3 regions of the Massilia sp. LC238 genome follow, and region 1 is predicted to be linked to each of the others. Evidence: predicted binding sites of a transcription regulator. Region 1 holds the regulator's gene; each other region holds the start of a gene.
The links. The regulator FNR, encoded in region 1, switches genes on or off when oxygen is low (the NO sensors DNR and NnrR bind a similar motif). The targets are predictions, from matches to a motif close to TTGATNNNNATCAA.
Positions count from the first base shown of each region.

Region 2: a site for FNR is predicted at 8,225-8,238, ahead of FG94_RS27755 (universal stress protein). Genes of this name have one in related genera too.
Region 3: a site for FNR is predicted at 1,410-1,423, ahead of FG94_RS17730 (universal stress protein). Genes of this name have one in related genera too.

Region 1 covers NZ_JNNN01000025.1:33,020-42,445, forward strand. Annotated here, with positions in the region: gene FG94_RS05500 (DUF885 family protein) at 1-1,391, shown strand, start outside; gene FG94_RS05505 (serine hydrolase) at 1,399-2,766, shown strand; gene FG94_RS05510 (VOC family protein) at 2,993-3,421, shown strand; gene FG94_RS05515 (metallophosphoesterase) at 3,467-4,300, shown strand; gene FG94_RS05520 (DMT family transporter) at 4,297-5,223, opposite strand; gene FG94_RS05525 (AraC family transcriptional regulator) at 5,284-6,039, opposite strand; gene fnr (fumarate/nitrate reduction transcriptional regulator Fnr) at 6,050-6,811, opposite strand; gene FG94_RS05535 (hypothetical protein) at 6,893-8,542, opposite strand; gene FG94_RS27105 (hypothetical protein) at 8,562-8,786, opposite strand; gene FG94_RS05540 (hypothetical protein) at 8,829-9,014, shown strand.
Region 2 covers NZ_JNNN01000083.1:41,698-51,123, reverse strand. Annotated here, with positions in the region: gene FG94_RS25135 (glycoside hydrolase family 28 protein) at 1-114, opposite strand, end outside; gene FG94_RS25130 (penicillin-binding protein 2) at 210-2,006, opposite strand; gene FG94_RS25125 (trimeric intracellular cation channel family protein) at 2,007-2,648, opposite strand; gene FG94_RS25120 (LysR family transcriptional regulator) at 2,765-3,652, shown strand; gene FG94_RS25115 (STAS/SEC14 domain-containing protein) at 3,677-4,072, shown strand; gene FG94_RS25110 (DoxX family protein) at 4,065-4,490, opposite strand; gene FG94_RS25105 (dioxygenase) at 4,561-5,346, opposite strand; gene FG94_RS25100 (LysR family transcriptional regulator) at 5,446-6,348, opposite strand; gene FG94_RS25095 (group III truncated hemoglobin) at 6,451-6,825, shown strand; gene FG94_RS25090 (DUF1971 domain-containing protein) at 6,836-7,111, shown strand; gene FG94_RS25085 (PEP-CTERM sorting domain-containing protein) at 7,108-8,184, opposite strand; gene FG94_RS27755 (universal stress protein) at 8,296-8,790, shown strand; gene FG94_RS25075 (NAD(P)-dependent alcohol dehydrogenase) at 8,807-9,426, opposite strand, start outside.
Region 3 covers NZ_JNNN01000065.1:193,234-202,659, reverse strand. Annotated here, with positions in the region: gene FG94_RS17740 (chemotaxis protein CheA) at 1-257, opposite strand, end outside; gene FG94_RS17735 (protein phosphatase CheZ) at 257-1,126, opposite strand; gene FG94_RS17730 (universal stress protein) at 1,495-1,962, shown strand; gene FG94_RS17725 (response regulator transcription factor) at 2,090-2,734, shown strand; gene FG94_RS17720 (Crp/Fnr family transcriptional regulator) at 3,122-3,916, shown strand; gene FG94_RS26140 (glycine zipper 2TM domain-containing protein) at 3,998-5,080, opposite strand; gene pdeM (ligase-associated DNA damage response endonuclease PdeM) at 5,169-5,819, opposite strand; gene FG94_RS17705 (ligase-associated DNA damage response DEXH box helicase) at 5,816-8,278, opposite strand; gene FG94_RS17700 (ATP-dependent DNA ligase) at 8,275-9,426, opposite strand, start outside.

The DNA of each region.
Region 1 (9,426 bases):
AGTTCAGCGGCGTCCAGGTCGGCCTGGTCAACTTCATGAACACCACCCATCCGCTGCGCAACCCGCAGGACCTCGACAGCTACCTGGCGCGCCTGGAGCAGGTCGGCACCCGCATGGACGAAGCGCTGGCGCGTGCCCGCGAGGCCGCCGCCAAGTCCCTGATCCCGCCGCGCTTCATCCTCGAGCGCGCGCAATTCCAGGTCGACAGCTTCCTCAAGCCGGCGGCGAACGAGAACGTCCTGGTCACCTCGCTGGCCCAGCGCACCGAGAAGATCGAAGGCCTGAACCCGGACGTGCGCAACGCCGCACTGGCGCGCGCCGCCCGCATCGTGGACGAGCGCATCCGCCCGGCCTACAAACGGGTGCAGGAATTCATGGCCGAGATCCACCCGCGCACCGGTGACGTGGCCGGCATCTCGCGCCTGCCGAACGGCGCCGCGGCCTATGCGCGCGCGGTCGAGAACTTCACCAGCACCAAGCTGTCGCCGAACGAGATCCACGAGATCGGCCTGCGCGAAGTGGCGCGCATCGAAGGCGAGATGGATCGCCACTTGCGCTCGCTCGGCCTCCTTGAAGGCAACATCGAAACCCGCATGAAGCAGCTCGATGCGCGCTTCCAGCCGAAGGGAGAAGGCGACCCGCGCCCGGCCATCATCGCCAGCTACGGCGAGATGGTGAAGGACGCCGAGCGCCGCAGCGCCCCGCTGTTCAACCTGAAGCCGCGCGCGCCGGTCGAGGTGCGCCGCGTGCCGCCGCTGACCGAACCCTCGGCCGCCGCCCACTACACGCTGCCGGCGCCGGACGGCACCCGTCCGGGCATCTTCTGGGTGCCGCTGCGCGGGCCCAGCTTCGACATGATCCGCATGCGCAGCCTGGCCTACCACGAGGCGGTGCCGGGCCACCACTTCCAGTTGGCGATCCAGCAGGAACTGACCGGCATCCCGAAATTCCGCAGCCAGCGCATCTTCAGCGGCGGCAGCGCCCATGCCGAGGGCTGGGCGCTGTACACCGAACGCCTGGCGGTGGAGCAGGGCTGGTACGAAGGCGACGTGCCGGGCCTGCTCGGGGCGCTCGGTTCGGAGCTGTTCCGCGCCCGCCGCCTGGTGGTCGACACCGGCCTGCACTCGAAGGGCTGGACCCGCCAGCAGGCGATCGACTACGGTATCGGCGCCCAGGAAGTCGAGCGCTACGTCGTCTGGCCGGGCCAGGCGAATGCCTACATGATCGGCATGCTGCGCATCATCGAGCTGCGCGAGAAGGCGAAGAAGGAACTGGGCGACAAGTTCTCGCTCCCGGGCTTCCACGACCTGGTGCTGGGCGCGGGCTCGGTGCCGCTCGACGTGCTGGGCGAGCTGGTGGACGGCTGGATCGCCAAGCAGATGAAGGCGTGACGGGGCCGTGAAGTCGACGCTGGCCATGCTTGCGCTGTCGGCGCTGTCCTGTGCGAGCGCAGCCGCTCCCCTGTCCGCACCCCAGGCCGAGGCGCTGACGCGGCAGCTAGCGGCCATCGTCGACGACCCCGCCATCTCGCTGCCCGGCCTGGCGGTGGTGGCGGTCCGTGGCGGCGAGATCGTCTACAGCCGCCAGTTCGGCTACAAGCGCCTGGCCAGCCCTGGCCTGCCTGCGCAGCCGATGGATGCCGATACGATGTTCCGCATCGCCTCGGTGTCCAAGCTGGTGACCGCGCTGGGCGCCATGAAGCTGGTGGAGCAGGGCAGGGTGGCGCTGGACCAGGACGTCAGCGCCTGGCTCGGCTACCGGTTGCGCAATCCGCAGTTCCCGGACCAGCCGATCACCCTGCGCATGCTGCTCACGCACACCTCCTCGCTGCGCGACGAGGGCGGCTTCAAGTTCGACCCCGCGGTCGACCTGAAGGAGGTCTTGCAGCCGGGCGGACGCCTGCACGGCAAGGGCGCCATGTGGTCCAGCACCCATGCGCCGGGGCGCTTCTTCGAATACGTCAACTTCAATTCCGGCATCATCGCCACCATCATGGAGCGCGCCGGCGGCGAGCGCTTCGACCGCCTGATGCGGCGCCTGGTGTTCGATCCGATGGGTCTGAAGGCCGGCTTCTACCTGGCCGACTTCGCGCCAGCCAGGATCGAGGATGCGGCGACGCTGTACCGCCGCCGCGAGAAGGACGGCGACGAACGCTGGGACCCGCAAGGCCCGTGGATCGCGCAGTCCGACGATTTCCACGTCAAGGCGCCGCTTGCGCCCCCTAGGCTGGAGCACTACGTCGTGGGCACCAACGGCACCCTGTTCGGCCCGCAGGGCAGCCTGCGCATCTCGGCCGGCGAGTTGGCGCAGCTCATGCTGATGCTGATGAACGGGGGGTACCATCAGGGCCGGCAGATACTGAAGCCGGAAACGGTGTCCGCAATGCTGGCGCGCCAATGGACCCTGCGGCCGGGCAGCGGCAACGGCGACAGCGACAACTTCCGCGGCCTGTACCACGCCTGGGGCCTGGGCAACCAGCATTTTACGGACACCAGCATCGTAGCGGACGGCCGGGCCAGCGGCGACCGCCTGGTGGAAGGCGGCGGCTTCACCGGCGTCGGCCACCTGGGCTGGTCCTGGGGCCTGAACGCCTTGTTCGTGTTCGATCCGACAACGAAGAACGGCATGATCTACGTGGCCAGCGGCGTGGGCGACGACCCCGACCGCCACCCCGGACGCTTCTCGTCCGAGGCGCGCTTCCAGGAGCGCATCACGGACGCCCTGTACCGCGGCGCGATCGCCGCACCGAAGGAAGGAGCACCGTAGTGCCCGACTGGCTGCGCGCGCTTGCACAAGCCTTGTTCTGGGTGGTGGCCGACCGGCGTTTCGCGCATCGCTGGGAACACCCTCGCGATGTTGCGCGACACCGCAAACGGCAGGCTCCCTCCGGTCTGGGAGTAAGCGCCCGGCAATCGTTGCCACGGTTCTGCTTTCCCTCTACACTGCTCGCGCACACGCTGTCTTTCACGACCTTCTTTCGCAGGAGCGCAGCATGGAAACACAAGAAATCTACCGCGGCCGACTCATCGACCACATCCAGCTCGTGGTCAGGGACCTGCCCGCATCGCGCAGGTTCTACGGCGCCGTGTTCGAGGTGCTGGGCATTCCGCTGGGCGGCGCGGGCGACGATTATTTCTGGGCCGACGAACTCTTCATCTCCAGCCGCGACAGCGCGGCCGCCCAAGGCGTGCTCACCGGTCGCCACCACCTGGCCTTCCAGGCGCGCGACCGCAAGATGGTCAATGCCTTCTATTTCGCGGCCCTGGCCGCCGGCGGCAGGGACAACGGCCGCCCCGGCGAGCGCGCCTACCACCCGGGCTACTACGGCGCCTTCGTGCTGGACCCGGACGGCAACAACATCGAAGCCGTCTACCACGGCGAGGCCAAGCAAAGCGCGCCCTACGTGCGCGTGAGCTTCTGACACGGCGGCGCAGCCTGCGGTGGAAACCGCTATACTGCGCCGACCATGCGCATCCAGATTTTCTCCGACCTGCACCTCGAACGCTACGCCGGTTTCAATCCGCAGATCCACGCCGACACCGACGTCGTCGTGTTGGCGGGCGACATCGGCTCCTACCAGGCCGGGTCGCGCCTGACCGACGCCGATTTCGGGCTCGAACGCTTCTCGCCGCTGCGCCCCGGCGCCAATGGCGCGCGCGTCCTGTACATCCCCGGCAACCACGAATTCGATGGCCTCGACTACGACGAAGCCTACGCGCGCCTGCGCGCCAGCTGCGCGCGCCTCGGCATCGAATGGCTGGACCGCGAAACGCTCGTCATCGGGAATATCCGCTTCATCGGCACCACCCTGTGGAGCGACTTCGACGCGCTGGCGCTGCGCGAGCAGGAGCTGAGCAAGCAGCTGCAAAAACGCGAAAAGGCCTTCCGCGCCGCCAACTGGTACCTGTCGAAGAACACCACCCTGAAGAACGGCGAGAAGGTGCTGGCCGAGGGCATCCGCGAGCTGGCGCTGGACTGCCAGGACTGGCTGCGCGGGGCGCTGGCGGCGCCCTTCGAGGGCAGCACGGTGGTGGTGACCCATTTCGCGCCCAGCCTGCAAAGCGCCGATCCGCGCTACGGCCTCACGCCCGGCACCGCGGGCTTCTGCAATGCGCTCGACGGCTTGTTCCCCCAGGCCGACATCTGGATCCACGGCCACCTGCACTGCGCCAACGACTACGTGGTCAGCGGCGTCGATGCCGGCCGGCCCTGGTCCTGCCGCGTGGTGGCCAACCCGCTCGGCTACCTCAGCAAGGGCGAGCAGGAAGCCTTCCGCCCGGACCTGGTGATCGAGATTTAACTGCGGTGGGCGGCGGCGCAGGACACCACGCCAGCCAACAAGAGCACCAGCGCCGCCGCCTCCAGGCCGCTGGGCCAGCGCGCCTCCCACAGGAAGCCGTAGAGCGAGGCGAACACGGTCTCGAACACGATCATCTGGCCCATCAGCGCCATCGGCAGGGCGCGGCTGGCGTAGTTCCACAAGGCGTTGCCGATCACGGAACAGAAGATCCCGACCGCCGTCACCACCCCGATGAACTGCAGCCATTCGCTGCCCGTGTGCGCGGCGCCGCCGGGCGGGAAGGCCGGCAGCGCCAGCAGCAGGGCCTGGGCGCCGGTCATCACCCCCACCAGCTGGCTCCATTCGTTGGCCGAAATGCCCTCGAGGCGCGCCAGCCAGCGCCGGTTGACGACCGCATAGAAGGTCCACGACAGCAGCGCGCCGATCGCCGACAAGAGGCCGATGCCCGAGCCGCCGTCCAGGGAAGACAAGGAATCCCAGCTGATGCAGGCCAGGCCTGCCCCGCCCAGCAGCAGGGAGGGGACCAGGCGCCGCAAGGACACCGCGCCGTGCTCGCGCGCGCCCGCCAGGGTCACGGTGATCGGCAGCAGCCCGATCACGATCGAGGTCATGGCCACGCCACCCAATTGGACGGCCTGGGCCAGGAACAGGTAGTACACGATGTTGCCCGCCAGGCTGAGCCAGGCCAGGCCGCGCCAGTCGGCCCGGGTCAGGCGCTGCCTGAGCCGCGGCCAGGCGCGGGCGACGAGGATGGCGGCGACGATGCCGTAGGCGAGGTAGCGGCCCGCCGACAGCTGCAGGGCCGAGAAGCCCGGCACCAGTTCCGGGGCCAGGAACACCAGGCCCCAGAAGGCGCCCGCGGTGATGCCGGCGCCGATGCTGAGCTGGGTAGTGTGGGATGTAGCGTGAATCTGCGAAAGCATGGACGATCTCCTTGGGAAGGGAGATTGTCGGCCGGATACCCGCGGCGCGCTTGACCCTGGCTACTGCTGGTTTGACAGATTCTCGCGATACGCGCGCCGGTAGGCCGCGGGCGTGGTGTCCATCGCCCTGCGCATGGCACGGGTCAGCGCGCTCTGCTCGGAAAAGCCCGCTGCCAGCGCGATTTCGGCCACCGGGCGCGCCGTCGCACGCAGCCATTCGCAGGCATGGCGCAGGCGGCAGTCCAGCAGCCAGTCGTGGGGCGTGCTGTCGCGCTCTTCGCGAAACAGCGCATGCAGGCGGCTGACGCTCAGGCTGCAGGCGCGCGCCATGGCCTCGGTGGTCCACGGCAGGCCGGGTTCGGCCTCGATGCGGGCGAGCAGGGCGGCCAGGCGCGAGCTTGGCGCGGGCGCCCCCAGCACCAGGGTGTCGAGCAGCAGCGGGGTCCAGCCGGCCAGCACGGAAGGCGCGGGCGGGGCGGTGGCGGCCATGATGCCCATGAATTCGACCAGCTTGCGCGCTGCGGGACCGATGGCGCCGAAGGGCTGCTCGAGCAGGCGCTGCCAGGGTCCTTGCGCGAAGGTATCCGGTCCCAGGTCGACGATCAGCGACCGGTTGGCCACCGGGCTGCACTGCGAGTGCCAGGCGCCGGGCGCCACCACCGCCACGCGCAGCGGATCGAGCCTGGCCTGGCGGCCTTCGATTTCCAGGGCGACTTCGCCGCTCACGGGCAGCACCAGCTGGCCGAACTCGTGGCGGTCCGAGCTGCGCGCGGCGCCATAGCTGCGTAGATGCAGGTCGAGCAGGGCAGCGGCCATGGCGGTGTCGCTAGCCCATCGGGCTGCAGACGTCGGTGCCGGCCGCCAGCGCCTTGAGCTTGGCCGGGTCGAGCAGGGTGACTTCGCGCTTGTCGACCTGCAGCCAGCCCTGCTTCTTGAAGCGCGACAGCAGGCGGCTGATGCTTTCGATGGTGAGCCCGAGGTAGTTGCCGATGTCTTCGCGCGACATGCGCAGCTGGAAGCTGTGCGGCGAATAGCCGCGCGCCGCGTAGCGTGCCGACAGGTTGACCAGGAAGACGGCGAAACGCTGCTCCGCCCGCATATTGCCGAGCAGCAGCATGACGTTCTGTTCGCGCGTGATCTCCTGGCTCATGATGCGGTGGAAGTGGCGCAGCAGGGCCGGCACGTGGCCGAACAGCTCTTCCAGGCGCGAGAACGGGATCTCGCACACCTCGCTGTCCTCGAGGGCCACGGCGTCGCAGTGGTGGGTGCCGCTGATGGCGTCCATGCCCAGCAGTTCGCCGGCCATCTGGAAGCCGGTGATCTGGGCTTCGCCGGCGGCGTTGACCTGATAGGTCTTGAAATGGCCGAAGCGCACCGCGTACAGGTTCCGGAAGGGCTCGCCCATGGCGTAGAGGCGCTCGTCGCGCGCGAGCCGGCGGCGGCGGCCGATGATCTGGTCGAGGCGATTGATGTCGGCATCCTCGAGGCCCATCGGCAGGCACAGCTGGTGCATGCTGCACGCGCTGCAGCTGGCCTTGAGGGCCTGGATGACCTTCGCTTCGCCCGGGAGCGAGATGGGTTGGTTCATGGCAGGGAAACGAAAATGCGGACGCGGCCATTATAGACAAAGGCCGCGTCCGCGGGTTTCATTTCTAAAATACAAGCCCGATTACAGGTGATGCCGGTGTTCCGCCTTCATCCTGTAGTACTCCTGGCGGCCCTTGGCGCGCACGGTCGCGGCGATCTCGGCGGCTTCCTGGGCCGCCTGGTTCACGGTCGCGAAGGCGTCGGCGTTCCCCTTGAGCGCTTCCACGGCCTGCTGCGATTGCGCCGTGCCCGCCAGCGCCAGCCCGAAGGTGGCCGACACCGCCAGCTCGGCGGCCAGGGTGTCGAGGCTCGGCGCCACCACGTCCTGCAGCGCCTTGGCCGCCTGCAGCTCGGCGCTGGCCTGGGGCGCCGCCAGCGTACGCGCCAGGTCCATGTCGCCGGCGACCCGCGCCAGGAAATCGAGCGCCGCGCGGCTGCCGGAGCGGTTGGCCAGGTCGCCGAGGCGCAGCAGGGCCGTGTTCCTGGCATTGAACACGGCACGGCCGGCGCGCGCACTTTCGACGAAGTCGATCATCGGCTGGACCGCGATCTCGCTGCCGATGTAGCCGAGGGTGGCCACGATCTGGGTCAGGAACTCCTCGTGCTTCTCCGGCTCGTTCACCAGCCAGTCCAGCAGCAGGCGGGCGTCCTTCTCGCCGTACTGCGAGGCCAGCTCCCATGGCACGCCCTCGATCCAGTGCTGGGAGACGAAGTCGCGCACGTCGGCTGGCAGCGCCAGGCCGCCCGCACCGCAGGAGCAGCCGCCGGCGGCCATCACCTTGCCGCTGATGCTGAGCGGGCCCGAAAGGAAGGCCGAGGACTCGGCCGCGTTGACCACGTTGTGGTCGGCGCCGACGGACGGGTACATGACCGCGCGCGGGTCGTCGGTACGGTGGGGCAGGCCGCAGTTGTGGCCGTACTCGTGCACCCAGATCAGGCCTTCCTGGTTGGCGGTGAAGCGCACCGCGGCCACGTTGACCGAGGCGCTGCCGACCGGGGCGCAGCCGATGATGCCGTCGCCGGGCCCGCCGCACCAGCGGATGGCCTGCACGATCTTGACCCCGCTGCCGGCGGTCAGGAGGGCATTCAGGTCGCTTGAGGTCTGGATGGTGCCGGGAATGTTCGCCGGCAGCAGCCGGACAGCGCCGTTGCGCACGAAACGGACCGGGGTCGCGACATCCGGCCCGCTGTCGTCGTTCTGGAGGATCGTGCCCATGTCGGCCAGGATCCGGTCGGCCTCGGCTTCGCTCAGGGCCACGCTACTGTGGCGGTGCACCGTGACCGAGACCGTGCGCAGGCTAGGGGGCGCCGAGGGCGGGTTGACGACCAGGTAGTCGACGTAGAGCGAAATGTCGGCGCTCCACTCGATGTTGACCCAGATGTCGACGCCGTTGAAGCGCGGGGCGACGTTGTGCAGGGTGTAGCGGGCCGCGCCGATGAACTTGCCGGCGGGCGGTCCGCCCGGCACGCCTTCGCCGATGGCCACGAAGACCTGCGAGCCGGGCTGGATCAGGTCCCAGTTGAGCCGCAGCAGCCATTCGCCGCGGCGCATGCCCCAGTCGTGGCAGTAGGTAAATCCGGTCCCCTGCAGCGCGGGCTGCACGCCTTCCGTGCCGACGCTCGCTTCGGCGACGGCCCAGGGGCCTTCGGTGCTTGATGAATCCGCGCGCTCCTGCGTTCCGGGATCGAGGAGCAGTGCTGCGTCCTGGTCGAGACGATCATTTGGTGCCATGGGAATCTCCTGGTGCGCTTCAAGGGTTGATGACCAGGTAATCGGCGTAGAGCGAGATGTCGCTGCTCCACGCGATGTCGACCCAGATGTCGACGCCGTTCCAGCGTGAGGCGACGTTGTGCAGGGTGTAGCGGGCGGCGCCGATGAACTTGCCGGCGGACGGGCCGCCCGGCACGCCTTCGCCGATCGCCACCAGGACCCGGGAGGGGGCTGGATGACATCCCAGTTCAGGCGCAGCACCCACTGGCCGCGCCGCGCGCCCCAGTCGTGACGATAGGTGAAACCGGTGCCGCTCAGTTCGGGCTCGGGCTGGCCGGCCCGGGCCGGCGCGGTCCCGAACAGTTGCCGGACCGCGGCCGCATCGGCCTGCTGGCGCAGTTCGCGGAAGCTGGCCGGCATGGCCGAGGAAGTGACCAGCACCTCCGCTTCCCCGGCACGCGCCGCGATCCGCGTTGCCGCCGCGTGGTTCTGATGAGTAGTCATGACCATCTCCTTTCACATCGACGATCGATGGATGGCCCGTTCCACCGCGTGGCGAGGGCGGAGGCCGGGCCGCCGGATCGCGAGTCCGCATGCATGCTGGATACACAGGATTCCGGCTGCCGCCGGGCTCGAATCGTCAGCCAATATAGACGAGTGGATTGGGTCGGCAGGATCGATCTGATGGGTCATTAATATGGATCAGTGACCCCGAGTTTTCTGTGGAAGTGAAAGGTTTCGACGCCGAAAGCAGACCCGGTCTTGCGCATGCATAAAAAGCGACTCGCATGCCGCCGAAGCCAGGTTTTGGCGTATCAAATCGACATCGCCAAGCGTGCGCACCCCTCCCGCATGCTAGATTCTGAACACTAGAGCCTTTAAACGATGAATGTACATTGGCGGAC
Region 2 (9,426 bases), on a different contig from region 1:
CGTGATCGAAGTGCGCCGCGCCGGCGCGGGCGTGGACGGCGAAGCGCAGCCCCACAGGGGAGCCGAGAGTAAGGACAGCGTCAAGGCGCGGCGGGTGGAAAGACGGTTTGGCATGCTGGCTTCCTGATCTCCTGTTTCGTGGGCCGCCGATGCGGCCCCCAAGGTATAGACGAAAACCGGGAATCAGTCTCTAGCCGCCGCCGGGATAATCACATTGTTGATTGCTTCTCGGCGGCTGCGGGGGCAAGCGCGTCCTCGTCCGCGGCCTCGATCGGCGCCCGCAGGATGTCCTCTACCGGCGCGTCCGGCGCGACGTCGAGCGTGCGCAGCGCATCCTGGACCACGCTGGCGAACACCGGCGCCGCCACCCGCCCGCCGAAGTAGCCGCCCTCGGTCGGCTCGTCGATCATCACCGCGACGATGATGCGCGGCCGCGACACCGGCGCAAGACCGACGAAGCCGGCGATGTAGCGCTTGGTGTAGCGTCCTCCCACCGGCTTGTGCGCGGTGCTGGTCTTGCCCGCCACCCGGTAGCCGGGCACCCGCGCGCGCGGCGCGGTGCCGCCCGGCCAGGTGGCGCGCTCCATCATGGCGCGCACCGCGGCCGCGCTGGCGCTCGACAGCACCGGGCGTGCGGCCGGCGGCTCGTCCACTTTCAACAGGCTGAGCGGCACCATGTCGCCGTCGCGCGCGAACACTAGGTAGGACTGCGCCATCTGCATCAAGGAGGTCGCCATGCCGTGTCCATAGCTGATGGTGGCCTGCTCGATCGGCTTCCAGGAGCGGTGCGGGCGCTGGCTGCTGGCCGCCGTGCCGGGAAAACCCAGCTGCGGCGGCTGGCCGAAGCCGACCTGCATCAGCATCGACCACATGTCTTGCGCCGGCATCTGCAGCGCCAGCTTGACGGTGCCGACGTTGGAGGACTTCTGCAGCACCTCGGCCACCGTCAGGGTGTCGTGCCGGCTGGCGTCGCGGATGGTGGCGCGGCCGATGGTGAGGCGCCCGGGGGCGGTCTCCACCAGGGTGTCGGGCGTGGCCAGGCCTTTCTCCAGGGCCAGCGCGATGGTGAAGGGCTTGATCACCGAGCCCGGCTCGTAGATGTCGGTCAGGGCCCGGTTGCGCAGCTGGGCGCCGGTAAGGCCCTTGCGCTCGTTCGGGTCGTAGTCCGGCAGGTTGGCCAGCGCCAGCACCTCGCCGCTGCCCACGTCGAGCACCACGATGGCGCCGGCGGCCGCCTGGTGGCGCTCGACCGCCGCCTTCAGGTGGCTGCGCGCCGCATGCTGGATACGGCCGTCGATCGCCAGCGCCAGGTCGCGGCCGTCGCGCGCCGGCAGGCGCCCGCCCGCGTCCTCGGCGATGCGCCCGAGGCGATCGCGGATCACGCGGCGGCTGCCGGCCGTGCCGCCCAGGCTGGCCTGGTGCGCCAGCTTGATGCCCTCCTGTCCCTGGTCCTCGACGTCGTTGAAGCCCACCACGTGCGCCGTCAAGGCCCCATGCGGATAGTGGCGGCGGCTCTCCTTGTGGGTGTGGATGCCGGCGATGCCGAGCGCCTGGACCCGTCCGGCGGTGGCCAGGTCGACCTGGCGCTTCAGGTAGACGAAGCCGCGCCGCGAGTCGAGCCGGGCGTCGATTTCCGCCCGGCTCAGCCCGAGCTGGCGCGCCAGTTCGTCCAGTTGCGCAGGCTGGGCGCCGCGCGCCTCGGCGGGAATCGCCCACACCGCGCGCGCCGGCAGCGACAGCGCCAGCACCTCGCCGTTGCGGTCGAGGATGCGCCCGCGGGTGGCCGGCAGCTCCAGCGTGCGGGCATAGCGGGCCGCGCCCTGCTTCTGCAGGAATTCGTCGGACCACAGCTGCAGCCAGACCGCGCGCCCGGCCAGGGTCGCGAAGGCGGCGAACAGCACCAGCAGCAGCAGGCGCGAGCGCCAGGCCGGCAGGCGGCTCTCCAGCACCGGGCTGGCGCTGAAGGCGTGGCCCTTGCCGGCGGCGACGCGGCCGGTCTCGCCCATCTAGCCGTGCTCCCGCGGCTCGTCGAAGCTGCTGGTGTCGGCTTCCAGCACCGGCAGGGCCAGGCCGAAGCGCAGCGCCAGCAGGCGCAGGGCGAAGCCTGCCGCGATCGCGGCGCTGGTGGCGACACCGGCGGCCACGCCCAGCTCCAGCAAGCCCAGGTAAAGCACCCCGGTGGCCAGGGACACCGTGGCGTACAGGTCGCGCTGCAGCACCAGCGGCACCTGGTTACACAGGACGTCGCGCAGCAGGCCGCCGAACACGCCGGTGGCCATCCCCATCAGGATCACCACCACCCAGTGCGCGCCGGTGGACGCGGCGACGTCGCGACCGATCACGGTGAAGGCCACCAGGCCGAGCGCGTCCAGCCACAGGAAAGCGGTCTTGAGGCGATGCATGCGGCGCGCCAGCAGCGCCGCCGCGATCGCGGCGCCGACGGTGAAGGCCAGGTATTCGGGATGCGCGACCCAGCCAAGCGGGTAGTGGCCGATGAGCAGGTCGCGGATGGTGCCGCCGCCCAGCGCGGTGACGGTGCCGACCACGCACAGGCCGAACAGGTCCATGCGGCGCCGCATGCCCATCAGGGCGCCGGACGCGGCTTCGGCCGCGATGGCGACCAGGTAGATCGTGTGGAGCAGGCTCATTCTCGGGGGTCGACAGGATGGCGGAGTTCGGTGCGGGGCATGGTACGATGCGGCTATCGATGTGTCCAATGCATTATTCTTGCCATATTGATGCATCGAGTGCATGGGAGCGGGACGTGAACATCAAGCAGCTGGAACATCTCATCGCGGTCGCCGAAGCGCGCTCCTTCAGCCGCGCGGCCGAGCGCCTGTTCATCACCCAGCCGGCGCTGAGCCGCAGCATCCAGGCGCTCGAGGACGACCTGGGGGCGCCGCTGTTCGACCGCATCGGCAAGCGCATCGAGCTCACGCCGCTGGGCAGTCATGTGTTGACGCGCGCCGGCCGCCTGGTGCGCGATGCGGGCGAGCTGGCGCGCAGCGCCGATATCTTCCGCCAGGGCGCGGGCGGCGCGCTGCGCATCGGCATGGGATCGGGTCCGGCCGCCATGCTGATGGCGCCGCTGCTGTGCCACATGGCCGAACGGCACCCGGGGGTCAAGCTCGGCATCACGCGCGGGCCGCTGGCGCAGCAGCTGGTGCAGCTGCGCGCCGGCCAGCTCGACGCCCTGGTCGCGGACGCGCACAGCATCGCTCCGGCGGAGGACCTGGTGGCCGCGCCGCTCGGCGAGCTGCGCACCTGTTTCGCCTGCCGCCCGGGCCATCCCTTGCTGGCGCACGACACGCTCACGCTGGAGCAGCTGCTGGCCTTTCCGGTCGCCTCCACGCCTCTGTCGGACGAAGTGGCGCGCCTGTTGGTGGCCGCCTACGGGCCGGCGGCCCTGCCGGAACGGATGGTCACCCTGCAGTGCGAGGACGTGGCCAGCCTGGTCGATGCGGTCGGCCGCTCGCAGGCCCTGTTCCTGGGATTGGCAGCGGCCGCGCGCGCCGGCGGCCTGGCCGAACTGCCGCTCCGTCCGCGCCTGGACGCCAGGGCGCGCTTCGCCTGCGTCACCCTGGCGGGCCGCACCGAGAAGCCCTTGCTGCCGGCGTTTCGCGCCTTCGCGGCCGGGCTGCTGCAGGACTGAAGCTGGAACTTAGGAGAGCAAAGAATGGATACGCAACAACTGTGGGTCGAGCCGGTCGGCGACATCATCATCGCGCGCATTCGCGGCGCCTGCACCGCAGCGCTGCTCGAGGAATGCCAGCGGCGCGTCATCGCGCTGGTGCAGGATACCCGCCAGGTGAAGGTGCTGTACGACTCGCTCGAAATGGACGTCCCCTCGGTCGACATCGCCCTGGTGCAGCAGGACCTGGAGTCGCGCGCCTGGGAGCGCTACGGCCCCCTGCCCTTGCGCCGGGCGATCCTGGTCGCCAATACCCGCATCGCCTACCGGGCCCGGATCGCCTTCGGCGAACTGGGCGAAGGCAGCTACCGGGTGTTCTACAACGACCTCGCGGCGGCGCTGCGCTGGCTCGACGAGCCGCCGCAGATCCCGCTCAGTTGAAGCGCCCGGCCGTGCCGCCCAGGCTGTAGCGGCCGGCGCCCAGCAGCGCGACCGCCAGCGCCGCGGCCAGGAACATGCCCTGCAGTTCGAGCGCCCAGCCGCCGGTGTCGTTGAGCGTGAAGAACTGCGCGGTATGGGCCAGCAGCACCGCCACGATCATGTTGACCGCCACCACCAGCGCCGCCGCGCGGGTGAACAGCCCGACCAGTATCAGGATCGGCGCCACCACTTCGCCGACGTACACGCCGTAGGCGAACACCCCCGGCAGGCCGGCGCCTTCGACCATGCCGGTGATCGGGCCGATGCCGCCGACCAGCTTGGAAAAGCCATGGAACAGCAGCATGACCGCAAGCGCCGCGCGCAGCAGCAGCTTGCCTTCCTCGTCCATGCTACGGGGTGCAAGGTTCGTGGTTTGCATGATCACTCCTTCCGGATGAGTTGTCTTGACATCATCGCCCTTCGACCGATTCGCGGGCGCACCGTTCGCTTCATTCGAATGCATAGGCGTCCATCGCCAGCACCCCGTGTTCCACGCTCGCGTGCAGGCGGGTGGCACGCGCTTGCGGCCCGCCCGCACCCAGTGCGACGAACAGGGGCAGCAGGTGTTCGTCGGTCGGATGGTTGCGTACCGCGTTCGGGGCGCGGCGGCGGTAGTCCAGCAGCTCGGCCTGGTCGCCGTTCTCGAGCGAGGCCTGCATCCAGCGGGCGAAGTCTTCCACCCACGCGGGCGCCGGCGCCTCGACCGCCTGGCCCCGGTATTCGTGCAGGTTGTGGGTCAGCGAACCGGAGGCCAGCACCAGCACGCCTTCGTCGCGCAGCGCGCCCAGGGCCTGGCCGATGCGCAGGTGGGCGGCGGGATCGCCGCCCTGCAGGATCGAGAGCTGGGTGACCGGCACGTCGGCATCGGGATACATCAGGCGCAGGGGCACCCAGGCGCCGTGGTCGAGCCCGCGCCCGGCGCTGCGTCCGGCCTGGATGCCGGCCTGCTCCAGCAGGGAAAGGGCGCGTTCGGCCAGGCCGGGCGCTCCCGGCGCCGGATACCGGATCTCGAACAGGGCGCGCGGAAAGCCGCCGAAGTCGTGGATGGTGGCGGGTTGCTGCGCCAGGCTCACGGCCGGGGCGCCGATGGTCTCCCAGTGCGCCGACACGGCCAGCACCGCGCGCGGACGCGGCAGCGTTGCGCCGAGCTGTTCGAGGAAGCGGCGCGCCGGGCTGTCCTGCAGCGCCAGCATGGGCGAGCCGTGGGAAATGAACAGGGCGGGAAGGCGGGGCATGGTGTCTCTCCTCATGAAAGACCCCATCTTATTGTCTTATGCAGCGCCGATAAATAGGCTTGAGCGGATAGGACTGTTTCACTTACAGGAACAATCGTCTTAATCGCGCCAGGGCGGATCCGCGAATGCCTCGACCAGGAAATCGATGATCACCCGCACCTTCGGCGCCAGGAATTTACGCGAAGGATAGACCGCATAGATGCCCAGCGCGATCGAGCGCCAGCCTGGCATCAGTTCCACCAGCAGGCCCTCGGCCAGGTCGGCGCCGACCATGAAGCTGGGCTGGAGGATGATGCCCTGCCCTGCCAGCGCGGCGGCGCGGCAGGTGTCGCCATTGTTGGTGCGCATGCGCGGCTGCACCTTCACGGATTCCTCGCCCGCGGGGCCGGAAAAGCTCCAGGTGTCGCCGGACGCGAACAGGCTGTAGCCGATCACCGCATGGCGCGCCAGCTCGGCCGGCCGTGCCGGCGCGCCATGCGCGGCCAGGTAGGCCGGCGCGGCGCAGGCCACCAGCCGTGTCGAGGCAAGCCGCCGGCTCACCAGCGACGACGCGGGCAGCTGGCCGATCCGCACGGCCAGGTCGTAGCCCTCGTCCACCAGGTCGACCACCCGGTCCGACAGGCTGACGTCGAGTTCCAGTCCGGGATGGCGCTCCAGCAGCCGCGGCCACAGCGGCGCCAGGTGCATCAGGCCGAAGCTGAGCGGCACATTGGCCCTGGCCACGCCCTGGGCCGTGGTACTGCCCGATCCGAGCTCGGCTTCCGCTTCCTCGAGCCGGTCCAGCAGTTCGCGGCAGCGCGCGTGGAACAGCTCGCCTTCCGCGGTGGTCGAGAGCCGGCGCGTGGTCCGGTGCAGCAGGCGCACGCCGAGGCGCTCCTCGAGCTCGGCCACGTGGCGCGACACCGCCGCCTTCGACATCCCGAGCCGCGCCGCGGCCGCCGTGAAGCCGCCCGCCTCGACCACGGCCGCGAACACGCGCATTTCCTCGAACCTGTCGGTCATCCATCTTTCCTGGTCTGCAATGATGAGGGCGATTCTACCCGCACATCTCGCCTGAACCCGCCGGTTCTGCCACAATGTGGCCGTACACCGGAGCCGCACGATATGTATCACGAACCGAACCGCCAATCGATCAGCATGCTGGTCAGGGATTTTTATGCCGATATCCGGCGCGACGAGCTGTTGCAGCCGGTATTCGACGGCGCCATCGGCGCCAACTGGGAAGCCCACCTCGAGCGCATGGTGGACTTCTGGTGTTCGGTCATGCTGTCGAGTAGCGAGTTCAAGGGCAATGTCTACGGCAAGCACATGGGCTTGCAGGGCATCGAGGCGGAGCATTTCCGGCGCTGGCTCGGCCTGTTCGAGGCGCATGCGCGGCGGCTGTTCGCGACGGAAACCGCCGACGCCTTCCTGGCGGCGGCCCGGCGCATCGCCGCCAGCCTGCAATACGGTTATTTCGGCCGCGTCGAAGTGGCTTGAGGGGAGCATCATGAAACACCTGCCCGCCGGGCTGGATCACTACAAGAGCACGCCGGTGTTCGACCAGGACACGGTGCCGGCGGGATTGCGGCGCGCGCACAGCACCGCGGCCGGCGTCTGGGGCCGCATCGTCGTCCACGAGGGCAGCCTGCGCTATGTGATCGAGGCGCCGGAGGCCGAAGAACACGTGCTCGCGCCCGGGACGCCGGGCATCGTCGAACCGGGCGTGCCGCACCATGTCGACATCGCAGGGCCGGTGCGCTTCTGCGTGGAGTTCCACCGCTAAGCGGCCGTTCGCCTGCGCCTCAGCGCGCGGCCCGGCGGCAGCGCCGCGGCCAGGCCCAGCCCCGCCAGCAGCATCGCCAGCGTTGACGGTTCCGGCACCGCCGGCACCGGGTCGAGCAGCACCGAGCCGTAGCAGAACACGCCGGTGCGGTCGCAGCGGTGCGCCAGGATCTGGCCGCGGTCGTTGATCTCGTCGGCCGCGATCAGCAACAGGTCGGCGTCGCGGTCGATGCGGGTGTTCAGGTCGATCAGCCGGCCGTCGGCATACAGGAAGGCGCGGCCGTCCGCGACGCCGACCACCTGGCCGAGATTGTTGATGTCGTAGGCGAAGCCGTTGCGGGCCCGGGGCGTCAGGTTGAAGTAGGTGTCGCCGTCCCAGAGGAAGGCGTGGTTGCGGCCGTCGGCCTGGGTGAAGTAGCCGGTCACCCAGCCGGCGTCGTTGATGGCCTGGCCGGACACCGGGCTGCCGCCGACGCGTGGCAGCTCGGTCAGCATCCCTTGGCTGTACACGGCGGTGCGGGATCCGAATCCGTTGTCGTAGACGTCGTAGCTGACCAGCACCTCTCCGCGCTCGTTGATGTCGCCCGGGCCGCTGTACTCGGGACCGACGATGTCGACCACCCCGTCCCTGAGTACGGCGGCGCGGAAATCCGGACTGCGCGCTGCGATCTCGCCGCGCTTGTTGATGTCGCGCGCATCCTGGATGCCGTAGCGGGCCGTCAGGTCCTGCATGTGACCTTCCGCATACAGGAAGGCATGGTCCTCGCCCGTGGCCGTGGTCGACAGTCCCACGGCCTGGTCGAGGTCGTTGAGCGCGCGGACCTGGGTGATGTAGCCGCCCAGGCCGCCGACCGATTCCGCGAAGCGCTGGCGGATGATCCCGGCGCCCTGATAAGGCGTTTCCGGTCCGAAGCTATTGACCGCGTAATGTCCCTGGTTGTTCAGTGCGAGCGCGCGGGCGTACTTGCTGCCCGCCCCTGTCCAGGAAAAATAATCGGGCGCCGCGGTGGCCAGCTGGGGCAGCGTGCCCAGCAGTGCGGCGGCGCAGGCGCAGCGCCAGGTCGTCCTCGTCATATCAGCCGCCCGCGGCGCTTGCCTGCGCCGCCCTGCATATTTGATTTGCATCGAAGCCCACCTTTCGAGTATTTTCGATCCTGTCCACACGCACGACGAAAGGACCACACCATGTTCCTCGAACGCGTCTGTATCGCCACCGATGGCTCCGATCTGGCCGTCCGCGCCGCCCAGATGGGCACCCTGCTCGCCCGCTCGGGCGCCGGACGCATCGTCGCGGTCTCGGTGGCGCAACCGCAGTTCCACCGGCCGGAAAGCGGCAAGGCCGCACCGGACAACGAATGCGCCCAGGCGGAATTCGCACGCGCCCGCCGGGCCGCCCAGGCCCACGTCGAAACGGTGCTGGACATCGCCCGCCAGACCGGCGTCAGCTGCGATGCCGAGACGCCGCTGGCTTCGGCGCCCGGCCCCGACATCATCCGGGTCGCGGAAGAACATGGCTGCGACCTCATCGTGATGGGCACGCACGGGCCGAACGACGCGAACCGCCTGTTCGTCGGCAGCGTGGCGCAGTACGTGCTGGCCAATTCCAGCATCCCGGTGCTCCTCTTGCGCGACCCGCGTGAAGCGTCGCAGCCCGACTTCATCGAGGGCGTCGCGTCCTGAGCGGCGGCTTTCCGCCTCAGGGCACGATCGCCACTTTCAGCACCCCGTCGCGCTGGTTGGCGAACAGGTCGTAGGCTTCCTCGATCCGCTCGAGCGGGAAGCGGTGGGTCACCAGCGGCCGCAGGTCGACGCGGCCTTGGGCGACGATGTCCATCAGCCGACGCATGCGGTGCTTGCCGCCGGGGCACAGCGTCGTGACCAGCTTGTGGTCGCCGAGGCCGGCGGCGAAGGCGTCGACCGGCAGGCCCAGCTTGCCCGAATACACGCCCAGGCTCGACAGCGTGCCGCCCGGCTTGAGGGCGCGCAGGCAGCTTTCGAAGGTCTGCTGGGTGCCCAGGGCCTCGATCGTGACGTCGGCGCCCTGCCCGTCGGTGAGTGCGAGGATGGCCTCGACCGGATCGGCCTGCCGGAAGTCGATCACGTGGTCGGCCCCCAGCCGCCTGGCCATCTCCAGCCGCGCCGGCACCGTGTCGACCGCGATGATGCGGCTGGCGCCGCGCAGGCGCGCCCCGGCGGTAGCGCACAGGCCGATCGGCCCCTGGGCAAAGACCGCCACGGTGTCGCCGATGCGGATCGCGCCGTTCTCGGCGCCGCCGAAGCCGGTGCTCATGATGTCGGGGCACATCAGCACCTGCT
Region 3 (9,426 bases), on a different contig from region 1:
GCTTCGATCGCCAGCGGCGTCACCGGCGCGGCGCCGGTGCGCAGGGCGTCGAACAGGTTCTCGGTCAGGTGGCAGGCGGCGACCAGCGCGGGCAGGCCCATGAAGCCGGCGCCGCCCTTGATTGTGTGGAAGGAACGGAACACCGCATTCAGTGTTTCCTTGTTGTCCGGATCGCGTTCGAGGCGCAGCAAATGTTCTTCAACATTCACCGCAAGGTCCATCGCCTCGACGACGAAGTCCTTGAGCATATCGTCCATTAGAACCCCAGATCGGCCAGAAGATCGTCAACGCTATCCTGGTTCAGCGCCGTATCCGGCACCGACGGGCCCTGCATCAGCGGCGCGGGCGCGGCCGGCACTTCTTTCTTCGCCAGCTTTTCCTTCAGGTCGGCCGGCGCGCTGTCGCGCAGCAGCTGCGCCAGCTCGGCTTCCACCGTCTGGGTAATCTTGACCACTTTCTTGATCAGCTGGCCGGTGATGTCCTGGAAGTCCTGGGCCATCATGATCTCGAGCAGGCGCGCCTTCTCGGCTTCGGTCGCTTCGTTCACGGCGGTGGCGAACTGGCGCGAATCGCCGGCCAGGGCCTTGAATTCGTCCAGGCTCAGCTTGCCCGAGAACAGGTCGGCCCAGCGGTTTTCCATGTCCTTGGCCTGCTTCGACAGCAGGTCCTGCGCCGGCATGCCGTCGTCCAGGGTGTTCAGCACCTTGTTGGCGGCCTGTTCGGTCAGGGTGGCGACGTATTCCAGGCGGTCCTGGGCGTCGACGATGGCCGAGGACGCCTCGGTCAGCGCCTTGTCGTAGCCGAGCTCGCGCAGCGAATCGTGCAGCAGGCGCACGATGCCGCCGAGACGTTCGAACATGGCGTGCTCGCCGTCGCTGGCCACGGCCGGCACGGACGCCGCAGCCGGCGCAGCTGCCGCGGCCGCTACCGGAGCGGCGGCGGCGATCGCCGGCGCGCTTGCCGCCGATACCTGGTCGAACAGGGAGTCGAGGTCGTCTTCGTCTGCGACAGCTGCCGCAGCCGGGGCCGGTGCGGGCTCGGCCGCCGGCGCCGGGGTAGGAGCGTTGGCGCGCTGCGCCGCCACTTCCTCGAATAGTGCGTCGAAATCGTCAGCGGCGTCGGTCATAATCCCTGCTTCTCCATGGTGTATAAGTTCGCAATCAGCGGTATTCAGTAGTGTTTACTGCGACCATCCGGGATGGTCCAAAGTCTGTATGCGAGTGTAGCAGCGTAGTTGCCACAGGTAAATCTCGGCGACGGAGACGCAACAAAATGGACATCGAAACTTAATTCCGCGACAATTAAATGGCACAGTTCCTGAATGTTTACACAAGGAGGTGTTGTTTTTCGTAACTCGATGGTTCTTCTTATCACGGCCATGCAGTTGCTGAATAATAAGAACCCGAAGTTTGATCAAGCTCAACAGTTTGCGTTCTTGCAATCGCCGCCGCGCCCGGTACGCCCCAGAATGGCGTGGCCATTGGAGGAGTCATCATGTACCGCAAAATCCTGATCACTACCGACGGCTCGGCCGTGTCGCAGCATACGGCCTGCGCCGGCGTCAAATTTGCGCAAAAGATGGGCGCCGAGGTACTGGCCCTGTTCGTCGCGCCCGATTATCAGTATCCCGTGTACGTGGAGATCATTCCGCCCTCCTATCCGAGCGAAGAAGAATATATCGCGCAGATGCGCCGCATGGGCGAGGAGTACATGGGGAGAATCATGCGCTCCTGCGCCGGCGCCGGCCTGAAGCACAGTTGCATGACCGCGTTTTCCGACACCGCGGCCCTCAAGATCGTCGACGTCGCCGAGCAGGAAGGCTGCGACCTGATCTTCATGGGATCGCACGGCCGCAGCGGCTGGGGCCAGCTGTTGCTCGGCAGCGTCACCAACAAGGTGTTGTCGCACACGACCAAGCCGGTGCTGGTGCACCGCCTGATCAGTGAGCCCGCACCCGCATGACAAGAGGGCGCCTCGAGAATCTTCTCGAAGTGCCCGGAGCCGGCGTGAAGAAAGTACGACATATGCCGGTGCCGTCCTGTGTTAGCCTGCACCGGTCATCGTTGCTTTCACCGAGAAGGATGGTTTTATGATTCGCATCGTCATTGCCGACGACCACACGATCATGCGCGAAGGACTCAAGCGCATCCTCGATGGTGCGCCGGATATCGAGATCACCGGGGAGGCGACCAACGGCTTTGAGGTGCTGGCCCAGGTACGCCAGGGCGGCTTCGACCTGCTGCTGCTCGACCTGTCGATGCCGGGCCGCAGCGGCGTCGACCTGATCCGCCAGGTACGCAGCGAGGCCCCCAAGCTGGCGATCCTGATCCTGACCATGCACGAGGAAGAACAGTACGCGGTGCGGGCGATCCGCGCCGGCGCCCAGGGCTACCTCACCAAGGAAAGCGCGGGCACCCAGCTGGTGGGCGCGATCCGCAAGGTGGCGTCGGGACGTCCTTATATCAGTACCGAAGTGGCCGAGCAGTTGGCGCTCAATATCATGGCGCCGAACGAACAGCTGTTGCATAAACAGCTGTCGGACCGTGAATTCGAGGTGTTTTCGCACCTCGTCGGTGGGAAGTCGATCACCGAGATCGCCAACAGCCTGCACCTGTCGGTCAAGACGGTCAGTACCCACAAAACCCGGATCATGCAGAAGATGGGCATGAGCTCGCTGTCGGAAATGGTCCAGTACGCCGTGGCGCACCGGCTGTTGTCCCCGATGAAAGCCTAGGATTAAGAAGTCTTAGACACGCCACCGGCGGTTTTGTGCCGCAGGTGGCCCCCACCAGGGGGGCGCCCGCCTGCGCCTCGCACTACCCCTCCTCCTACAGCGCCTCGCTGACCTCTTCCTCTGTAGTTCAACATCAGGGGTCAGATTATTCCTACAAGCCTGTCAGCCTTCCTACCTACATATTCAGCCATCGCTGATATCCGTGCCGGACTCGTGTTGGCATACTGAATTCAGCGTTTCGACTTGCTTGCGATCCAAGTCCCAGCGTGAGCCAGATGCTCCGCCCCGTGGTCGCCGAAACCCTGAGTCTTTCACCTGGAGATGAGCATGCAGTCCCAGCCAACGTCAGAACAACGCAACGTCACCCAGCCGACCATGCACTCCCCCATGGAAGCCGGCCGCCAGCGCCCGGGCCGCCTCTGGTCCAACCTCAAGGAAGTCTGCGACCTGCTCCGCATCCCGGCCAGCGTCTCGGTGACCTCCGAAGAATTGCTGTTCCAGCATGTCCAGTTCAAGACCGGCCAGCGCGTCCACACCATCGGCCAGGCCTTCGACACCCTGTACATCGTCAACTCGGGCTTCCTGAAAACCGTACTCATCGACGAGTTCGGCAACGAACAGGTGCTGAGCTTCCCGATGAAGGGCGACATGCTGGGCGTGGACGGCATCCACACCCGCCACTACGCCTCGGAAGCGGTGGCCCTGTCCGACTGCGACCTGATCCTGCTGCCGTTCAAGAAACTCACCGCTCTCGGCCGCGTCCACGCCGAGCTCGAGAACATGATGTACGGCGTCATGAGCCGCGAACTGGTGCGCGAGCAGACCATGATCGGCATGCTCGGCGCCCTCTCGGCCGAAGCGCGCGTGGCCCGCTTCCTGGTCTCGCTGGCCGACCGCTTCGCCGCGATGGGCTACTCGAGCAAGCTGTTCAACCTGCGCATGACCCGCCACGAGATCGGCAGCTACCTCGGGCTGACCCTGGAAACCGTCAGCCGCACCCTGTCGGCCTTCAACGAGATCGGCCTGATCACCGTCGATCAGCGCACCATCGGCATCAAGGACGCCGAAGCCCTCAAGACCCTGCGCCGCCTGCCGCCCTCGCGCTCGCGCACCAAGGGGGGCGCCAAGCAGAAGGCCGAGAGCGAGCAGCCGGGTGACGATCAAGTCCTGGCCACCGCCTGAACAGTTCGTAGCTGAAAAACAACAAGGCCGGTTCCCTCAGGGGCGCCGGCCTTGTGTTTTTTGGTGTCGTTTTTCTGTAGGTCACTGATCCCGCGACAACACCCCATTGTTCACCCGCACCCGATCCCCCTGGCGGAAGCCCGGATCGTTCTCGAACTGCAGCGTCTGGGTTGCCCCGCTGGTCGCATAGCGCACCACGACTTCGTAGCGCTGGCTGCGGTTCATGTTGCGCTGGACATTGCGTCCTGCCAGGCCGCCGGCCACTGCGCCGGCCACCGTGGCCGCGGTACGGCCGCTGCCGCTGCCGACCTGGCTGCCGAGCAGGCCGCCGATGACGGCGCCGCCCGCGGTACCCAGGTAGTTGCCATTACCCGACACTTCGATTACGTTCACCGCCTCCACGGTGGCGCAGTTGGTGCAGTAGCGCGCCTGGCGCGGTTCGCTGACGCGCACACCCGCCAGCAGCGGACGGCCCAGCACCGAGGTGGTGTAGCGGCCATCGGCGCGAATGGTGGCGGTCACGCGGCTGTCCGGGGCGATGCGGTCGGCGTTGCGGATGGTGTACACGCCGTCGTACTCGCCCGGCCGCACTTCCGGCAGGAAGAACACGCCGCGCGCGCCGGCAATCGACACTTCCGCACGGCCGCCCGGCGTGCCGAACACGGTGAAGCGCAATTCATTGCCCGGGCTCAGGTCTGGGCTCCCCTGCACGTTGAAGCGCTCGATCACCAGGTTACTGGCCAGCTGGCCGCGCTGCTGGCGCGGCGCGTTCGGCTGCAGCAGCGACTCGCTCAGCAGGCTGGTGGCAACCTGGTTGCCCAGGCGCAGGTTGGCGGTGACGCCGCTTTCCGGACGGATGCGGTCGTGGGTGCCGATGGTATAGGTGCCGGTGTACTGGCCAGGCTCGACTTCGGTCAGGTTCAGGTTGCGGGTGGCGCCGTCGATGCGCAGGGTGGCGATGCCGCCGGGGCTGCCGTACAGGTCGAAATGCAGCTCGACGCCGGGCGTCAGGCGGCGCACTTCTTCCACGTTGAATCCGTTGATGACGGGCCCGTAGGCGCGGCTCTGAGATTGCTGAGCCTGGGCGGTAGCGCTACCCGTCAGGACCGGTCCAAGCATGATTGCCGCAGCGAACGCGGCCTGCAGCAGCTTACTGAAAACCATGGCTTCGCCCCCCTTGTCGATTGGCAGTACAGGATCACCTCTTTATCTACAGGGAATTGTCGCCCCAGCACGACAGGGGGTCGGTACGCTATCGTACGCAGTGAACGGCGTCTCCCGACGTCACGTAGATGCTGTCGCCCGGTTCCGGGCGGATCGCATGGCCGCCGGTGAAGGCGCCGAAGGATGGCAGGATCATGCGGTCCTGCCCCACCACGAAGCACGGCAGGCGCAGCGCATCGAAACGGGTCGCCAGCACGTAAACCGGATGGATGTGGCCGGCCAGGGCGTAGCCCGGGGTGGCGAGATCCGGGTGGTGGCAGAAGGCGAAGGGGCCGAGCGCGTGCGGCTCGTCCACCAGGTCGATGCGCAGCGCCGCGGCCGGGTCGCCCGCGTGGCGGTCGTGGTTGCCGCGCACCAGCGTCAGTTGCAAGTCGCGGCGGCGTTCGCGCCAGGCCAGCATGGCTTGCTGGGTGGCGCTGGCATGGGCCGCGCGCGCATGCAGGAAGTCGCCCAGGAAAACAACGTGGCGCGCCCCATGCGCCCCGATGAGGGCGTCCAGCCCTGCCAGGTTCTCGGTGGTGGTCCCGCGCGGCACCGGCACCCCGAGGGCGCGGAAGGCCGCCGCCTTGCCGAAGTGGATGTCGGCGATGACCAGCATCTTTTCATGCGGCCAGTACAGCGCCTTTTCCGGCAGCAGCAGGAGCGTCTCGCCGGCGACACGGAGCGAGACGCTGCTCATGCCGCTGCCGCCTTTTCGAGTTCGCGCACCATACGGGCGACGCGGTCGGACAGCTTCTCGGTGCTGACCTTCTCGCGGAAGCGCTCGACCATCAGGGCGAAACCGAAGGGCGTGGCGCGCTTGACCTCGCGGTAGGCGACGCGGCGCCCGTGCAGTTCGACCAGCGTCTCGCGCAGGCGCGTCAGTTCCAGCTCCTGCTCCAGCACTTCGCGCTGCGCCTGGGTGAGCAGCAGGTTGCCCGCATCGTGCTTGCGAAAGACCTCGAAGAACAGCGAGGACGAAGCCTGCAGCTGGCGGTTCGACTTCGGCTGGCCGGGATAGCCCTGGAACACCAGGCCGGCGATGCGCGCCACCTCGCGGAAGCGCTGCTGCGACAGCTGGGTCGCATTCAGGCTGCCCAGCACGTCCTCCAGCAGGCAGTCGGTGCTGAACAGGTCCACATCCAGGCCCATGTCGGCCCCGAAGATCCGCTGCCAGTTGACCGGCTCGGGCGTGAGCAGTTCGAACCCGTAGTCGTTGATCGCAATCGAGAAGGTCGAGGGCTGCATGCGCCCGATCCGATAGGCGAACAGCGAGGCCAGTCCCATGTGCACCGAACGCCCCGCGAAGGGATAGACGAACAGGTGCCAGCCTTCGCGGCTCTTCATGCTCTCCAGTACCAGGGTCTCGTTGGTCGGGAGCGCCGACCAGCGGCACTGGATTTCGATCAGCGGCCGGATCGCCTCCATCTCCGGGCTGTCGTAAATGCCTTGCGAGGCCAGGCGCAGCTCCTCCAGCGCCGCATGGGCCAGCTCCGAGGACATCGGCATCTTGGCCCCGCCCCAGCGCGCGATCGCCCCCCGGTTGCTGGTGGCGCGCTTGACGAATGCCGTCATCTCGTGCACGCGCACGAATTCCAGGATGCGCCCGCCGAACAGGAAGTGGTCGCCGGGCTTCATGCGCGAGATGAAGGATTCCTCGACGCTGCCGATGCGGCCCCCGCTCATGTACTTCACCGAGATGGTGGAATCGGACACGATGGTGCCGATGCCCATGCGGTGGCGCCGTCCGATCGCCGTATCCGGCACCCGGTAGACGCCCTCCTCGTCCGGCAGCACGCGCCGGTATTCCGGATAGGCCAGCAGGCTCTGGCCGCCGCGCGCGACGAAATCGAGCGCCCATTGCCATTCTTCCTCGTCCAGGTTGCGGTAGGACCAGGCGCGCCTGACTTCCTGGTACAGCTCACCGGAAATGAAACCGCCGCCCAGCGCCACCGTGACCAGGTGCTGCACCAGCACGTCGAAGGGTTTGTTGGGCACGTAGCGGCCCTCGATGCGCCGCGCCGCCACCGCCTTCTTGGCGCCGGCCGCCTCCAGCAGTTCCAGGCTGTTGGTCGGCACCAGGGTCACGCGCGAGACTCGCCCCGGCGCATGGCCGCTGCGCCCGGCGCGCTGCAGCAGGCGCGCGATGCCCTTGGCGCTGCCCACCTGCAGCACACGCTCGACCGGCAGGAAGTCCACGCCCAGGTCCAGGCTGGCGGTGCAGATGACCGCCTTCAGCTCGCCCTTCTTGAGCCCCATCTCGACCCATTCGCGCACCTCGCGGTCGAGCGAGCCGTGGTGCAGCGCGACGATGCCGGCCCAATCGGGGCGCTCGTCGATGATGTTCTGGTACCAGATCTCGGACTGGGCGCGGGTATTGGTAAACACCAGGGTCGCTTCGTGCTGCTCGATCTCGCGGATCACGGGACCGAGCATCTGCAGGCCCATGTGGCCGCCCCATGGAAAGCGCGCCACGTTTTCGGGGATCAGGCAATCGACCTCGATTCTCTTGCGCAGGTCGCCTTCGACCAGCACGCCCTCGTCACCACCGAGCAGCACCTGGCGCGCCAGGTCCAGGTTGCCCATGGTGGCCGAGACGCCCCACACCAGCAGTTCCGGGCGCCAGCGGCGCAGGCGCGCCAGCGCCAGCTGCACCTGCACGCCGCGCTTGCTGCCCATCAGTTCATGCCATTCGTCGATGACGATCATGTCCAGGTGCTTGAACTGCTCGGCGGCTTGAGCGTGGCTGAGCATCAGCGACAGGCTCTCGGGCGTGGTCACCAGGGCGGCCGGCATCTTGCGCGTCTGGCGCGCCCGCTCGGCCGAGCCGGTGTCGCCGGTGCGCGCGCCCACCTGCCACTCGGGCATGAGCTGGGCAGCCGACTCTTCCAGCGCGCGCATGGTATCGGCGGCCAGGGCGCGCATCGGAGTGATCCATAATACGCGCAGGCCGGCCGTGTGACGGCCGGTCTTGAGGCCGGCGCGCTGCAGGGCCGCGAACCAGACGGCAAAGGTCTTGCCGGCGCCGGTATTCGCATGCAGCAGGCCGGACTGGCCTTTCAGCGCCGCTGTCCACACCTTGCGCTGGAAGGGGAACACGGTCCAGCCGCGCGCGGCGAACCAGGCGTCGATGCGTTCGGTAACAGGATTCTTGCTCATGCACCAGCCGCGGCCAGCAGGCCTTTCAGTGTGTCGAGGGTATCGGCCTCCTCGACCGGCTTGTCGAAGCGGCGCCGCAGGATGCGCGGGAAGCGCACCGCGATGCCGGCCTTGTGGCGGGTCGACAGCGCGATGCCCTCGAAGCCGATCTCGAACACCATGGTCGGCTTCACCGAGCGTACCGGCCCGAATTTCTCGATGGTGGTCTTGCGCACCGCATTGTCGACCTGCCGGATCTCGGCGTCCGTGAGCCCGGAATAGGCCTTGGCGAAGGGGACCAGCTTGCGTTCTCCGCCCTCCCCATCCCACACCGCGAAGGTGTAGTCGGTGTAGAGCGAGGCGCGGCGGCCGCTGCCGGCCTGGGCGTAGATCAGCACCGCGTCCACCGTGTAGGGATCGATCTTCCACTTCCACCAGGTGCCGACGTCCTTGGTGCGGCCCACGCCGTACTGGGCGCTCCTCGCCTTGAGCATCATGCCTTCGACGCCGCGCGCGCGCGATTCGCTGCGCAAGCCGGCCAGCTCTTCCCAGCTGTCGGCCCGGATCACGGGCGAGAGGCGCAGTTGCGGCAGGTCGATCGCCGCCACCTCGGTTTCCATCAGCGCGCGCCGCTCGTGCTGGGGCAGCGCGCGCAGGTCGACGCCGCCGAATTCGAGCAGGTCGTAGCAGCATAGCACCGCCGGCAGTTCGCTCAAGAGCTTGGCGCTTAAAGTCTTGCGGCCGATGCGCTTCTGCAGGTCGGCAAAGGGCGCGGGGGCATCGACGCCGGGCTGCCAGATCAGGACTTCGCCATCGAGCACCGTCCCTTCCGGGATGCGCACATTGGCCAGCTCGGGAAAGCGCTCGGTGATCAGGTCTTCGCCGCGCGACCATAGGAAGTTCTGGCCGCCGCGGCGCACCAGCTGGGCGCGGATGCCGTCGTACTTCCACTCCACCTGCCAGTCGTCGATTTCGCCTAAAGCGGCAGGCTCGCCCTGCAGCTGGTGCGCCAGGAAGAAGGGATAGGGCTGGCCGCCGCGCAGCTTGTGTTCCTCGTCGGACTGCGCGGCGATCAGCTGCAGGAAGCTGGTGGCGGTTGGTCTAACGGAGTTGTCGGTCCAGCCCATCAAACGTTGGGCGATCAGCTTGCTGTCGACGGCGGCAATCGC